One region of the Streptomyces sp. NPDC001663 genome, then DNA from elsewhere that is predicted to be linked to it. Evidence: riboswitches for the same ligand, from Rfam matches in the RefSeq annotation. Region 1 holds a riboswitch; the other holds the start of a gene.

Region 1 (7,572 bases):
CCGTCGTAGTTGGGCGCGAAGTCGACCGTGTCCTCGTCGATCGACTCCGTCATCAGGCTCGTCGCCTGGGCCTGGCGGCACTCGGTGTACCGCATGGCGGCCGGCGGGTCGTCGTTGCCCAGCGAGCCGAAGTTGCCGTGCCCGTCGACGAGCGGTACGCGCATGGAGAACGGCTGGGCCATGCGCACCAGGGCGTCGTAGATCGACGCGTCGCCGTGCGGGTGCAACTTACCCATGACCTCGCCGACCACGCGCGCGCACTTCACGTACCCGCGGTCGGGGCGCAGCCCCATCTCGTTCATCTGGTAGACGATGCGGCGGTGCACCGGCTTGAGGCCGTCGCGGGCGTCGGGCAGGGCTCGGGAGTAGATGACCGAGTACGCGTACTCGAGGAAGGAGCCCTGCATCTCGTCGACGACGTCGATGTCGAGGATCCGCTCCTCGAACGAGTCGTCGGGCGGCGGGGTCTTCGTGCTGCGGCGGGCCATCGCTGCCGGCTCCTTGCTGAAGCGTGAACGGGTTCTGACGCGACCATTGTGGACCGCGGCACTGACAACGCGGACGAGGACCTGGTGTCGGCCTCGGTTCCCGGCGTGGCCGAAGGCTACGCGATCCGCTGTGGGCGTACGTCCTGCGGGAACTTCGCCGAGGCCGCGCACGCTTGCATACAGTGGCAGGACCGGCAGGAAAACCGCGGTTTCAACCACCGCATCCGCGATCGAAGGGACGTACATGCCCATGGGTCACACGGCCACAGACCAGGCAGGCTCCGGAGGCCTGACAGCGACCGAGCACCGCCTGGCCAACGGCCTGCGCGTGGTGCTCTCCGAGGACCACCTGACCCCGGTCGCGGCGGTGTGCCTCTGGTACGACGTCGGTTCGCGCCACGAAGTCAAGGGACGCACCGGTCTGGCTCACCTTTTCGAGCACCTGATGTTCCAGGGCTCGGGACAGGTCAAGGGCAACGGGCACTTCGAACTGGTCCAGGGCGCGGGCGGTTCGCTCAACGGCACCACCAGCTTCGAGCGCACCAACTACTTCGAGACCATGCCCACGCACCAGCTGGAGCTCGCCCTCTGGCTGGAGGCCGACCGCATGGGCTCCCTGCTCGCCGCCCTCGACGACGAGTCCATGGAGAACCAGCGGGACGTCGTGAAGAACGAGCGCCGGCAGCGCTACGACAACGTGCCGTACGGCACGGCGTTCGAGAAGCTCACCGCCCTCGCCTACCCGGAGGGCCACCCCTACCACCACACCCCGATCGGCTCGATGGCCGACCTGGACGCGGCGACTCTGGAGGACGCGCGCGCGTTCTTCCGCACGTACTACGCGCCGGGCAACGCCGTCCTGTCGGTCGTCGGCGACATCGATCCGGAGCAGACGCTCGCCTGGATCGAGAAGTACTTCGGCTCCATCGCCGCGCACGACGGGAAGCCCGCGCCCCGCGACGGCTCCCTCCCGGACGTCATCGGTGAGCAGCTGCGCGAGGTCGTCGAGGAGGAGGTTCCCGCGCGCGCGTTGATGGCGGCCTACCGGCTTCCGCACGACGGCACGCGCGCGTGCGACGCGGCCGACCTCGCACTCACCGTCCTCGGCGGCGGCGAGTCCTCGCGCCTCTACAACCGGCTCGTACGGCGCGACCGTACGGCCGTCGCGGCCGGGTTCGGCCTGCTGCGGCTGGCCGGAGCGCCCTCTCTGGGCTGGCTGGACGTGAAGACCTCCGGTGACGTCGAGGTGCCGGTCATCGAGACCGCCATCGACGAGGAGCTCGCCCGGTTCGCCGAGGAGGGCCCCACGGCCGAGGAAATGGAGCGCGCCCAGGCCCAGTTGGAGCGCGAGTGGCTGGACCGGCTCGGCACGGTCGCGGGCCGCGCCGACGAACTGTGCCGGTTCGCCGTCCTGTTCGGCGACCCGCAGCTCGCCCTGACCGCCGTACAGCGCGTCCTGGAGGTGACGCCGGAGGAGGTCCAGGAGGTTGCCAAGGCCCGCCTGCGGCCCGACAACCGTGCGGTGCTGGTCTACGAGCCGGTCTCGGGAGAGATCGCCGAGGACGCGGACCCGCCCGAAGACCCCGAGGCCGAGGCCACGGTCGAAGCCGGCGACAACAACGAGGAGGCGGCCAAGTGACCGAGCTCGCCACGATGCAGTTCCACCCGCAGCCCCAGGCGGGCGAGGCCAAGCCGTGGGCCTTCCCGGCACCCGAGCGCGGCGCGCTCGACAACGGCCTGACCGTGCTGCGCTGCCACCGCCCCGGCCAGCAGGTCGTCGCCGTGGAGGTGCTCCTGGACGCGCCCCTGGACGCCGAACCGGCCGGCTTCGACGGCGTCGCCACGATCATGGCGCGCGCCTTCTCCGAAGGCACCGACAAGCACTCCGCCGAGGAGTTCGCCGCCGAGCTGGAGCGCTGCGGCGCCACCCTCGACTCGCACGCCGACCACCCCGGCGTCCGGATCAGCCTCGAAGTGCCGGCCTCCCGCCTCGGCAAGGCGCTCGGACTGCTCGCCGACGCCCTCAGGGCGCCCGCGTTCGCCGACAGCGAGGTCGAGCGGCTCGTCCGCAACCGCCTCGACGAGATCCCGCACGAGCTGGCCAACCCCTCCCGTCGCGCCGCCAAGGAGCTCTCCAAGGAGCTGTTCCCGACGACCTCGCGCATGTCCCGCCCGCGCCAGGGCACCGAGGAGACCGTCGAGAAGATCGACTCCGCGGCCGTACGGGCCTTCTACGACCGGCACGTCCGGCCCGCCACGGCCACCGCGGTCGTCGTCGGCGACCTCACCGGCATCGACCTGGACGCGCTGCTCGGCGAGACCCTCGGCGAGTGGACGGGCTCCAAGGCCGAACCCCGTCCCGTCCCGCCGGTGACCGCCGACGACAACGGGCGCGTCATCATCGTGGACCGTCCCGGCGCCGTACAGACGCAGCTGCTCATCGGCCGCGTCGGCCCCGACCGGCACGACCGCGTGTGGCCTGCGCAGGTCCTCGGCACGTACTGCCTGGGCGGCACCCTCACCTCCCGCCTGGACCGCGTCCTGCGCGAGGAGAAGGGCTACACCTACGGTGTGCGCGCGTTCGGCCAGGTCCTCAGGTCCGCGCCGGACGGCTCGGGCGCCTCGATGCTCGCCATCAGCGGCTCCGTCGACACCCCCAACACCGGCCCGGCACTTCAGGACCTGTGGACGGTGCTGCGCACGCTCGCCGAGGGCGGTCTCACCGACGCCGAGCGCGACGTCGCCGTACAGAACCTCGTCGGGGTGGCGCCGCTGAAGTACGAGACCGCGGCGGCCGTCGCGAGCACGCTGGCCGACCAGGTCGAGCAGCACCTGCCCGACGACTACCAGGCGACGCTGTACCAGCAGCTCGCCGCGACCGGCACCGTGGAGGCCACCGCGGCCGCCGTGAGCGCCTTCCCGGTGGACCGCCTGGTGACCGTCCTCGTCGGTGACGCGGCGCAGATCAAGGAGCCCGTCGAGGCCCTCGGCATCGGCCAAGTCACCGTCGTGGCAGCCGAGTAGAGCACTAGTCAGCTGCACGCGCGCGTGGGGGCCCTGGTGACTGATGAGTCACCAGGGCCCTCTTATGTCCGAATTGAAAGAGAATTGAAGGAGAGCTTCCTGTTTGCCCTGTGGGATGCGCTACAAAGACCCTGATCCGTTTGGGAATTGAAAGCGGCCCCGCTTAGCGTCGTCCGGGCTGTCCGTCAGGCACCGCGCCGCACCCGCGGCACCGGACAGCCATCGCCGAGTCCCCGTACGGCGCGAGCCAGGGGAGCCGGGGACCCATCGCAGTCCCTGGGGTGAATCGGACGCCCGCGCGCGCAGCGAGGGGGTCCGTAGGAGACCTTCCTGCTCCGAACCCGTCAGCTAACCCGGTAGGCGAGAAGGAAGGAAAGGACAAGCCACTACATGGCGTTCACCCGCGCCACCGGGAAGCACCGTCGTCCCAGCCGGACGCACCGCACCACCAAGCGCGCCGCCGGCGTCGCGGCCCTCGCCACCACCGGCGTCGTCGGTGCCCTGGCCGCCCCCGCACTCGCCGCCGAGACCTCTGTCGAGCAGACCGGCCTCACTCCCGTCATCACCATCGGCGACACGCTCGCCGACAAGATCGACGCCCAGGCCGATGCCCAGAAGCAGGCCGCCGAGGAGGCCGCGCTCAAGAAGGCGGCCGCGGAGGCCGCGCGCGAGAAGGCCGCCGCGAAGGCCAAGCAGGAGCGCGAGGCCAAGGAGCGTGCCGCCCGCGAGGCCGAACGCAAGCGCCTCAACACGTTCGTCGCGCCGATATCCAACTCGTACGTCTCGACGGGCTACAAGACCGGCGGCTCCCTGTGGTCCTCCGGCAGCCACACGGGCATCGACTTCCACGCCGCGAGCGGCACCACCGTCCACGCGGTGGGCTCCGGCACCGTCGTCGAGACCGGCTGGGGCGGGTCCTACGGCAACCAGATCGTGATCAAGATGAACGACGGCACGTACACCCAGTACGGCCACCTGTCGTCCATCGGTGTCTCGGTCGGCCAGCAGGTCACCCCGGGCCAGCAGATCGGCCTCTCCGGCGCGACCGGCAACGTCACCGGACCGCACCTGCACTTCGAGGCCCGTACGACCCCCGAGTACGGCTCGGACATCGACCCCGTCGCCTACCTGCGCTCGCACGGCGTGAACGTCTGACGACGGGCCGCAAGATCTCCTGAAACCCCGGCTCCCCGAGCCGGGGTTTCGTCGTTTCTGTCGCCTTGCTGTCCAAAAAATATCCATGGATTCCGGCCCGCCGTCGGAAATTCCGGCTCCGTGCAATAGAGTCACGGAACACACGTCAATCATCGACGTTTCACGGGGATTAAGTCGGAGGTCGGTCATGCGTATTCCGGCGCACTCGGTGTGCACGGCGATCCGGGACGACATCGTCGCCGGTGTCTACGAGCGCGGCAGCCGGCTCACCGAGGAACTGCTCGCGCGCCGCTACGGCGTCTCGCGCGTCCCCGTGCGCGAGGCCCTGCGCACCCTGGAGGCCGAGGGCTTCGTGGTGACCCGGCGGCACGCGGGCGCGTGCGTGGCGGAACCGACCGAGCAGGAGGCCGCCGACCTGCTGGAGATGCGCATGCTGCTGGAGCCGCTGGGCGCCTCCCGGGCCGCCCAGCGGCGCACCGAGGCCCACCTGAAGGTCCTGCGCGGTCTGGTCAGACTGGGCCAGGAGCGGGCCAGGAGGGGCAACAGCGAGGATCTGCGCTCCCTGGGGGGCTGGTTCCACGAGACGCTCGCCCAGGCCTCCGGCAGCCCCGCCCTGACCTCGATGCTGACCCAGCTGCGGCACAAGATCGCCTGGATGTACGCCGTGGAGGCGCCCGCCAACCCCGTGGAGTCCTGGGCGGAGCACGGCGCGATCGTCGACGCCGTGGCCCGCGGCGACAGTGAGCGCGCGCGGGCGGTGACGACGCTGCACACCGAGCGCTCGAGTGCGGTGCACCGGCTGCGCTTCGGCGGCCCGGACCGCGCGAACGGTGTGAGGAACTCGCAACATCCCGTAAACATGTCGAGCCTGCGGCATTAACACGGGCGCCGTATACAAAGAGAAGACAATTCGCGGGGGATTATTTCTGCTGCCCGCGACCGAGAATTCTGCAGTCCCGCCACGGGAAATGCGAAGGGCTCGCCCGATAATTCGGACGAGCCCTTCTGTGATGCCTTGATCAGACGGTCTCGGGGAGCTCCTCAAGGCCTTCGGAGACCAGCTTCGCCAGACGGTCGAGGGCGACGTCCGCACCCTCGGCGTCGGAGGCGAGGACGATCTCCTCGCCGCCCTGGGCGCCCAGGCCCAGGACCGCCAGCATGGAGGCCGCGTTGACGGGGTTGCCGTCGGCCTTGGCGATCGTCACCGGGATACCTGCGGCCGTGGCGGCCCGGACGAAGATGGAAGCGGGGCGGGCGTGGAGGCCCTCGGCCCAGCCGACGTTGACGCGGCGCTCAGCCATGTGATGCTGCCCTTCACTGTCTCAGGGTTGTCTAGACCAGTTTCCCACACGTGAAGCATGCCCGGAGCGGTCCTTCGTACCGTCCGGAGTGAGTGGTCGGACCGCGGCCTCGGCCCGACTCCCGTCCTCTTGCGTTCTCCACGGACTGCTGTGCGTTCTCCACAGACTGCCTCGCGCCGTTGTCGGACGCGAGCCGTACTCTGGGGCCCATGCAGACCTCGCCGGACCGGCACGAGTACCCCGCCCACTGGGAGGCCGACGTGGTGCTGCGCGACGGCGGCACTGCACGCATCCGGCCCATCACCGTTGATGACGCCGAGCGCCTGGTCAGCTTCTACGAGCAGGTGTCGGACGAGTCGAAGTACTACCGCTTCTTCGCGCCCTACCCGCGTCTGTCCGCAAAGGACGTCCACCGCTTCACGCACCACGACTTTGTGGACCGGGTGGGACTCGCGGCCACCATCGGCGGCGAGTTCATCGCCACCGTACGCTATGACCGCATCGGCGCCGATGGCATGCCCGCGTCGTCGCCCGCCGACGAGGCCGAGGTCGCCTTCCTCGTCCAGGACGCCCACCAGGGACGCGGCGTCGCCTCCGCCCTCCTCGAACACATCGGCGCGGTCGCCCGGGAGCGCGGCATCCGCCGCTTCGCCGCCGAGGTGCTGCCCGCCAACACCAAGATGATCAAGGTGTTCATGGACGCCGGGTACACCCAGAAGCGCAGCTTCGAGGACGGCGTCGTACGCCTGGAGTTCGACCTCGAACCCACCGACCGCTCGCTCGCCGTGCAGTACGCGCGCGAGCAACGGGCCGAGGCGCGGTCCGTGCAGCGGCTGCTGGTGCCCGGCTCGGTCGCCGTCGTCGGTACCGGCCGGACACCCGGGGGAGTGGGCCGCAGCATCCTCGACAACATCCGGGACGCCGGCTTCACCGGGCGGCTGTACGCCGTGAACAAGGCCCTCCCCGAGGACGTCAAGGAGCTCGACTCGGTTCCCGCGTACCGCTCGGTGCGGGACATCGACGGCCCCGTCGACCTCGCGGTCGTCGCCGTGCCGGCCGAGCACGTCCCCGAGGCCGTCACCGAGTGCGGCGAGCACGGCGTGCAGGGCATCGTCGTCGTCTCCGCGGGGTACGCCGAGAGCGGCCCCGACGGGCGCGAGCGCCAGCGCGAACTCGTCCGGCACGCGCGCACGTACGGCATGCGGATCATCGGGCCGAACGCCTTCGGGATCGTCAACACATCCCCCGGTGTACGGCTGAACGCCTCCCTCGCCCCCGAGATGCCGCGCCCCGGGCGGATCGGTCTGTTCGCCCAGTCCGGTGCCATCGGCATCGCGCTGCTGTCCCGGCTGCACCGGCGCGGCGGCGGCGTCACCGGGGTCACGGGCGTCTCCACCTTCGTGTCGTCCGGCAACCGCGCGGACGTGTCCGGCAACGACCTCATCCAGTACTGGTACGACGACCCGGACACCGACGTCGTCCTCATGTACCTCGAGTCCATCGGCAACCCGCGCAAGTTCACCCGCCTCGCGCGACGCACGGCCGCCGCGAAGCCGCTGGTCGTGGTCCAGGGCGCCGGCTCCGCCCCGCAGGGGCATGCCGTA
Region 2 (7,572 bases), on a different contig from region 1:
GATGGGCCCGCAGCACGACGTACGGGTGGAGTGCGCCGTCGTCATCCCGGTGGCCGCCATCGTCCCGGCAGGGCACGAGCTGGCGGGGCGGGAGCGGATCACCCTGGCCGAGCTGTGCGCCCACCCGCTCGCGCTCGGCTCGGCCGGCACCAGTCAGCGTGAACTCTTCGACATCGGCGCCCAGTTGGAGGGAATCACGGTCCGTCCGGCCCTGGTCTGCGATGCGCTCGCCCCGCTGTACGAGTTCGTGCGCCGCGGCGGTGGCGTCGCCCTCGTCGGCGATCTCGGCGACCTGGACGAGGGCACTGAGGGCGTCGTGCACGTGCGGGTGGACCACCCGGTCTTCCGGCAGCGGGAGGCCCAGGTCCAGACGATGCTCGGCCGCCGACTCCCGTGGGCGGCCTCGCAGTTCACCGAGCTGCTGGTGGCACGGCTCGACCGGCGTGCCTGAAACTCACGCGGGCCGTACGGCGATGCGGATCGCCGCCTCTCCCGCGTTGTGGATCGACTCCTCGCGGATGACCGAACCCGGGCCGGGCGCGTGGATCATCATGCCGTTGCCGGTGTAGAGGCCGACGTGGCTGAAGTTGTCGTGGAAGAAGATCAGGTCCCCGGGACGGCTCTCGGCGAGCGGGATCACCGTGCCGATGCTCGCCTGCTCGGACGTGGACCGCGGCAGGGCGACCCCGGCGGCCTTCCAGGCGGCCTGGGTGAGACCGGCGTTGTCGTACGACTCCGGCCCGACCGCACCCCACAGGCAGGGCCTGCCGATCTGCGCCTGTGCGAAGGCGACGGCCCGGTCGGCCTTCGTGCCGATGGGCGTCTGCGGCGCCGGGACACCGGTGTCGAGGACGGTCAGGTCCTGCGGGCGCCACTCCTGGGCCGCAGGTATGCCCGTGTCGAGCACCGACGGCTGCTGCGAGCGCCAGTCCTGGGTCATGGGTATGCCGGTGTCGAGGACCGTCTGCTCCTGCGGGCGCCACTCCTGGGTCATGGGCACGCCGGTGTCCAGCACCGTCTGCCCCTGCGGGCGCCACTGCTCAGCCATCGGTACGCCCGTGTCGAGCACCGACGGCTGCTGCAGTCGCCACGCCTCGTCGGCCGCACGGCGGGCCTGTTCCTGCGCCACCGGGTCCTGCCAGCCGCCCTGGGGCGGCTGTGCCTGCACCACGGCCTGCTGTGCCGTGGTCGCCCAGGCGGGCTGCGGCTGCTCGATCGCGGCGAGCGGCGCGCTCTGCTGCGCGGCCGTCTGCCAGCTGTCCAGGGCCGGACGCGGGAGTGAGGTCTGCTGGGCGGTGTACCGGTAGAGCAGCTCGCTGGCGGCCGCGATCTTGCGCTGGTTCTCCTGCTTGGACTTCCGCAGCGAGGACTGCTTCGACTCGGGGGCCGCCGCGGGCAGTGCGGCGACGGCCGCCTCCTGACGCGGCGCCGGCACGGCGGGAAGCGCGGCCGTGGGACCGGCGGTCAGTTCGGCGACCGGACGGCGGGCGCCCGCCGCGGGCAGCTCGGGAACGGGCCGCGGGGCTGCCTCCAGCTCACGGCCGGCACGGGCGTCGCCCGCCCACTCCGCCGGACGCGCACGCCGGGTCTCGGCCGGGCGGGCCGGTGTGCGGTCGGACGGCAGCACCGCCGGAACCGTCGGGCCCAGCGATGCCCGTGCCCCGTCGAACCACTGCCTGGTGACGTTGTCGAGATCGGGATCCGAGCGCCTGGCCCGGCCGGCAGGGGTGACGCGACCGCGCTTGGCCGCCTGCTGGACACGGGTCAGGTTGTGTTGGCCGGTGTCGTCCTCGGCCCGGTCGTAGAGGCTGCTCACACGCTGCCGGACGTCCTCGCGGCTGGGTCCCTCGTCCCCCGTGAGCGGTGCGGCGTCGGCGGTCTGCGACAGCAGCGCCACCGAGGTGAGGGCCGCCGTGGCGAGGGCGGAGTTGCGCATACCGGGGAGGCCTGTGCCTCCAGGACGCGACGATCGTTCCGGCGCCATGGGAGCCGTACTCCTTCCGTGCTCCGCCTACCGAGTTAGCTGTCGGGTTCGGGCGGTCGTTCCGGAAGGATTGCCCTACGGCCCTTGCCCCGAAGGGCAGTTGGGCCGATTCACCCCATGATTCGGTTGGGTCCCCGGCTCCGGCTGCCCACAGAGGCGCACCGGACTCGGCGGAGGCCGCGCTTCCCGACGGGGTTCGCCGGAGTGACTCGAGCGGCCTGATGCCAAGCTAGCCAACTTGTGCGGCTCGTGTGAAGGTTGAAGGGCGGAATGTCCGATACGCTTTTGTGACCTTCGTCTTGATGCGCCGTCAGATCGGCCCCTTCATATACGCACGGAGTCCGGGCGGCGACGGACTGTCGCGGCCGCGGACTCGGGACGTCAGGATCGCGGGTGATCGGCGCGCGCCGCGCGCTCGGCGTTGCGCTTCTTGATGCGCGCCCCCTCCTTGCGGACCTCGGCCTGGGTGGCGCGCTCCTTCACCAGCCACTCGGGCTGCTCCTGCTTCAGAGCCTCGATCTGCTCGGTCGTCAGCGGCTCGGTGATCCCACCGCGTGCGAGACCGGAGATGGAGATGCCCAGCTTCTCCGCGACCACCGGACGGGGGTGCGGACCCTTGGCCCGCAGCTCGCGCAGCCACTGAGGCGGATCGGCCTGGAAGGCGTCGAGCTGGGCGCGCGAGACGACACCCTCACGGAACTCGGCGGGGGTGGCCTCGAGGTACACACCCAGCTTCTTTGCCGCGGTCGCGGGCTTCATCGTCTGGGCGGTCTGGTGCGACTTCATGCCGTCCAGGGTAACGAGCGCGTACGGGCCCGCCGACCACGGCCGGTAACCTGGCGGAATGCCAGGCTCGGAAGCATCCCCAGTGTTCCGGCTTGCGTACGTCCCGGGGACGACGCCCGCCAAGTGGGTGCGGATCTGGAACGAGCGCCTGCCCGACATCCCGCTGACCCTCCTCGCCGTACCGGCCGCGGAGGCCTCCGGCGTGCTGCGCGACGGTACGGCCGACGCGGGGCTGGTGCGGCTGCCGGTCGACCGTACGTTCTTCAGCGCGATTCCCCTCTACACCGAGACGACGGTGGTCGTGGTCCCCAAGGACCACGTGATCACGGCGGCGGACGAGGTGACCCTCGAGGACCTCGCCGAGGAGGTCGTCCTCCACCCCCTCGACGACGTCTTCGACTGGGACCGGCCGCCCGGCGAGCCCGCCTTCGAACGCCCCGCCACCACCGAGGACGCCGTCGAACTGGTCGCGGCGGGCATCGGCCTGCTGGTCGTCCCCCAGTCGCTGGCCCGCCTCCACCACCGCAGGGACCTCACCTACCGGCCGGTCGTGGACGCCCCTCAGTCCGGCGTCGCCCTGTCGTGGCCCGAGGAGGCCACGACCGACATGGTCGAGGACTTCATCGGAATCGTCCGCGGCCGCACGGTCAACAGCTCCCGCGGCCGTCAGGCAGCGTCGCCTCAGCCGCAGGACAAGGCCGCAGACAAGGCCGGCCAACCGCGCCGTAAGCCCGCGGCCGCGAAGACCACGGGGAAGGCGACCACCCGGAACCCCCGCGGGGGCACAGGCGGCTCCAAGGGGGCCAAGCCCGCCAAGCGCGGAAAGCCGCGGCGCCGGTCGTAGGCGGCCCGGACGCTCACCCCGCCGGGTCGACCAGACCGACCAGCTCGGCCGAGCCGGCCGTGCCCCGTTCGGCTGCCGTCTCCGCCGCCGCCCGCTCGGCCAGCGCGTTGACGGCTGCGTTGAACCGCTCCATGGAGGCGGGACGGTCCGGGCCGAGGACGTACTCCTTGAGAACGCGGCGTCGCGCGGCCATCGGGTCGTGGCGCGGTTCGCGGACGGAGCGCAGGATCTCCGGCAGCCGGGTGCACTCGCGGTCGAGGAGAAAAGCGCCTCCGGCGGTGGTGTATGCGGCCCGGAACTCCTCGTCGGGCAGGTCCAGCGCGTTGGTCAGCACGTACGGCTTGAGACTGGCGACGAAGTCGGCGACCACCGAGGAGACGTCGCTGATGAGGACGTCCGCCTGGTTGAAGCAGTCGTACAACGTCGGCAGCTGTTCGGTGATCACGTGGTGGCGGACCGGGCCCGAGCTCTCCCAGAAGAGCCGGTGCCACTCTGCGCGCAGGTCGTGCCACTCGGCCGCGCCGTCGCGGTCGGGGACGCGTGCGTCACGGGTCTGCTGGACGTAGTCGCCGCCGTGCTGCCCCGACAGCTCGTCGAGCCGGGTCCGGATCTCCGTCAACCGCCGCTCGGCCGAGGCGAGTTGAGCTCCCGTGGCCTCGTGCTGCTCGTTTGCGGCGGCGAGCATCGCACGCACGGCCCGGTCCGCGGCGGCCGCCTCGGCGGAGCGGCGGCCGGTGAGCGGGTGCGGCTTGTAGATGACGCGGACGTTCTGCTCGAGGAGCTGCTCGACCAGCCTCACGCCCATCGGGATCAGGGAGGTGTGGCAGTCGTCGTCGCTCCAGCCCTCCCAGGTGGGGGCGTACAGGACGACCGGCAGCGGGCCAGGGGTGTGGTCGGCGTGCAGCCGGATCGGCGCCAGCTGCGGGCGGCCCACCTCGACGATGGCCTCGTCGGCGATGGCGTGCCGCACCCGCTGGTAACGGTCCCGTCCGGCGCGGCCGGCCACCCAGATCTCGTCGTACACCTTGCTGACGCGGTTGCTGCTGGCGAGCTTGTCGCTGTCGCCGTGCCCGATGAAGACGTGCTTGGCCTCGGCGATGCGCAGCATGTGCACGTTCTTGCCGGCGTTGCCGGGATAGAGGACGACCCGGACGTCGGGCAGGTCCAGCTCGGCCAGGTCGTCGGCCTTCGGGACGCAGACGACCGGGATCCAGGTGCGGCTGAGATGCCGGAACGAGGCGTGCTCCCGAAGGATGATCAAGGGCCGACGGTCGAGCTGCTCGAGCGTCTCGATCCACATGTTGACCTGGTACATGAAGTCCCGGGAGACCGCGGCGAAGCTGAAGTACAGGGCCACTTCGGGCCGGTACCCGGCCAGTTGCCGGTTGACCTCGCCGATCGCGTCCTCGCGGCGCGGCATCCGGCGGGCCGCCCGGAACTGTCCCCACAGCGCCACCACCGCCGCAACGCCCAGCCCCGCCGTGAGCGCGTAGCCGATGCCGGCCGGGTACCACGTCCCGGCGGCCAGCGCGGTGAGCAGCCCCGCGTGGGCGGGCAGGTCGAGATGGAGCAGCTTGCGCAGGAACCGCCGGTACAGCAGGTCCGGCGGGCTCTGCGGGATGCCCGCCCCGCTCATGTCCAGATTGCGTACGACGACGGGGAGCACCCGGCGGCGCCGGATGGCGTGGTGCAGCGCCGAGTACAGCATCACCATCGTGAAGTGGGCGCCGAAGACGGCGAGCCCGACGACCAGGACCGGACCCGGCGCGTCCATACGGTTGGCCAGGGCGAGCAGCATCACCGATCTGACGGCGAACCGCAGGGTGCGGTCGAGCTGCAGGGCCGCCAGCCTGCGGACGAAGCCGGGCGCCCGGGTGTGCAACACCTCGTCCGCGACATAGCTCACCGCCGACGCCGCGGCGAAGCCCCACAGGGACGGCAGCAGCGCGAAGACGGGCAGTGCCGCGAAGCCCGCGCCGAACAGGAAGACCAGCAGCAGGTCGGCCTTCCCACGCACACGCAGGACGCCACACCACCAACGAACGGTCGTGAACAAAATTCCCCCCCAGGAATCGCATTGCGGCAGCGCCGCCGATGTTCGCCAGTTCGACATGAGCAGGGGGTGAATGGTTGTACACCTGTCGGACAGCAGATGTTCACTTTCGGGCCTTCAAAGTTTGCGCAAGGCGACAACCATTACACTCGCCAACCCAGAACCGCTCATGCGGGCGCGGTCGGCTCGAGAGCCGCCGCGGGCTGTCAACCACCGGGGGAGATGCCATGCAGGATCCTGAGCCGTCAAGGGCGGATACCAGCATCTCGGTCGGGCGTGCGCCCGTGCGGGACGTGCTCGTGCTGAGGCTGCCGGCCGTCGCCGCCATCGCCTTTCTGCTCCTCGGTTTCACGCTGCGCCACTTCGACGGACGGCCCTACGTCGGTGAGGGGCTGATCACGGTCGGGCTGATCGCCGGGGCCATGGCCGTCGGGACGGCGGTCGGCGACCTCGCCTGGGTCTATGTGACGGCGGCCCGTCGGTGTTCCGGCGCCGACGACGGGGCGGCGGAGGACGGGCGCTAGGCGGCTCGGGCGTGCCGGTCCGGCTCATACACTGGGCGGCGCACGTGCGTTGACGGTGACCGGGCGGGACGGGAGAGGACTGTGGCAGCCGACGTCGGGGGATTCGAGGACCCGTCCGCCGAGGTACTGATGGAGGCGGCCGCCGCCTTCGGACTGCTGGCCTCGTCCGCCCGACTGCACCTCATGTGGGCGCTGGCCCAGGGCGAGAGCGATGTCACCCGCCTCGCGGACCGGGTGGGCGGCGCCCTGCCCGCGGTCAGTCAGCACCTGACGAAGCTGAAGCTCGCCGGTCTCGTCCGCTCCCGCCGGGAGGGCCGGCGGCAGATCTACTTCGTCGGCGACCCCGATGTCGTGACCGTGGTGCGCCTGATGGTCGGCCAGCTCGCCGCACGCGCCGAGGCGGCGCCCATGCCCGTGCGCGCGCTGCGCGGGACCGGTGGCTGAGACCTCCGCGGCCGCGGCACCCGGCGCCGGGGCTCCCCCGGATGAGCCGGTGCCGGGGAGCATCTCGCCGGAGCCGGGCGTGCCGACCGTGCTGGAGACCCTCCGGCGCCTGGACAGCGGCCCCCGCGGACTGACCGAGACGCAGGCCGAGGAGCGCCAGGCCCGCTTCGGAGCGAACACGCTGCCCGCGCAGCGCGACCCATCCTGGCCTCGGCTCTTCGTACGCGGTCTGCGAGATCCGTTCACCGCCGTACTGCTGTGCCTCGGCCTGGTGTCGGCCACAGCCACCTCCTGGGGAACCGCCTGCGTGATCCTTCTGTTGGTCGCCGTGAGCTGTGTCCTGCGTGCCACCGGCGAGCACCGCGCCGACCGGTCCATGGCCGCGCTGCGCGACCTGGTCGCCGCCACCGCCACCGTCCTGCGCCGCCCCGGGGACGAGGCTTCGCCCCGGGCGCGGGAGATACCCGTGGCCGAGCTGGTGCCCGGCGACGTGATCCGCCTCGGCCCGGGAGACGTGGTCCCGGCCGACGTACGGCTGCTGCGGGCGCAGGGCCTGACCGTGCACCAGGCCCCGCTGACCGGCGAGTCGGCCCCCGCGGCGAAGGACGCCGCCGACGCGGTCCGGGCGGCCGGCGGCGGGGACTTCGACCGGCCGCAGCTGTGTTTCCAGGGCAGCAGCATCGCCTCCGGCAGCGGTACGGCGGTCGTCCTGACGACCGGTGCCCGGACACGGTTCGCCGCCGCCCACGGCGCGCTCGCCGCCCGGCGGCAGGCCGGCGCCTTCGACCGCTCGGTGCACGGGATCTCATGGATCCTGATCCGGTTCATGCTGCTGACCCCGCCGCTGGTCCTCATGGTCAACGCCGCGCTGCGCGACCGGGGCCTGGAAACCCTGCCGTTCGCCGTCGCGGTGGCCGTCGGGCTCACCCCCGAGATG

What was found. A riboswitch is a leader RNA that binds a small molecule or an ion and turns the genes downstream of it on or off. The one in region 1 is predicted to bind cyclic di-AMP.
Region 2: another riboswitch for cyclic di-AMP. It lies ahead of ACFY1L_RS37235 (NlpC/P60 family protein); the one in region 1 lies ahead of ACFY1L_RS16425 (M23 family metallopeptidase).

The regions. Positions count from the first base shown of each region.
Region 1 covers NZ_JBIAUR010000004.1:569,616-577,187, reverse strand. Annotated here, with positions in the region: gene ACFY1L_RS16440 (DNA topoisomerase (ATP-hydrolyzing) subunit A) at 1-488, opposite strand, end outside; gene ACFY1L_RS16435 (M16 family metallopeptidase) at 733-2,127, shown strand; gene ACFY1L_RS16430 (M16 family metallopeptidase) at 2,124-3,512, shown strand; cyclic di-AMP (ydaO/yuaA leader) riboswitch at 3,726-3,889, shown strand; gene ACFY1L_RS16425 (M23 family metallopeptidase) at 3,903-4,667, shown strand; gene ACFY1L_RS16420 (GntR family transcriptional regulator) at 4,855-5,547, shown strand; gene ACFY1L_RS16415 (HPr family phosphocarrier protein) at 5,687-5,968, opposite strand; gene ACFY1L_RS16410 (GNAT family N-acetyltransferase) at 6,178-7,572, shown strand, end outside.
Region 2 covers NZ_JBIAUR010000013.1:291,612-299,183, forward strand. Annotated here, with positions in the region: gene ACFY1L_RS37230 (LysR family transcriptional regulator) at 1-451, shown strand, start outside; gene ACFY1L_RS37235 (NlpC/P60 family protein) at 455-1,984, opposite strand; cyclic di-AMP (ydaO/yuaA leader) riboswitch at 1,993-2,167, opposite strand; gene ACFY1L_RS37240 (DUF5997 family protein) at 2,366-2,770, opposite strand; gene ACFY1L_RS37245 (LysR family substrate-binding domain-containing protein) at 2,829-3,614, shown strand; gene ACFY1L_RS37250 (hypothetical protein) at 3,628-5,631, opposite strand; gene ACFY1L_RS37255 (hypothetical protein) at 5,895-6,191, shown strand; gene ACFY1L_RS37260 (ArsR/SmtB family transcription factor) at 6,273-6,635, shown strand; gene mgtA (magnesium-translocating P-type ATPase) at 6,628-7,572, shown strand, end outside.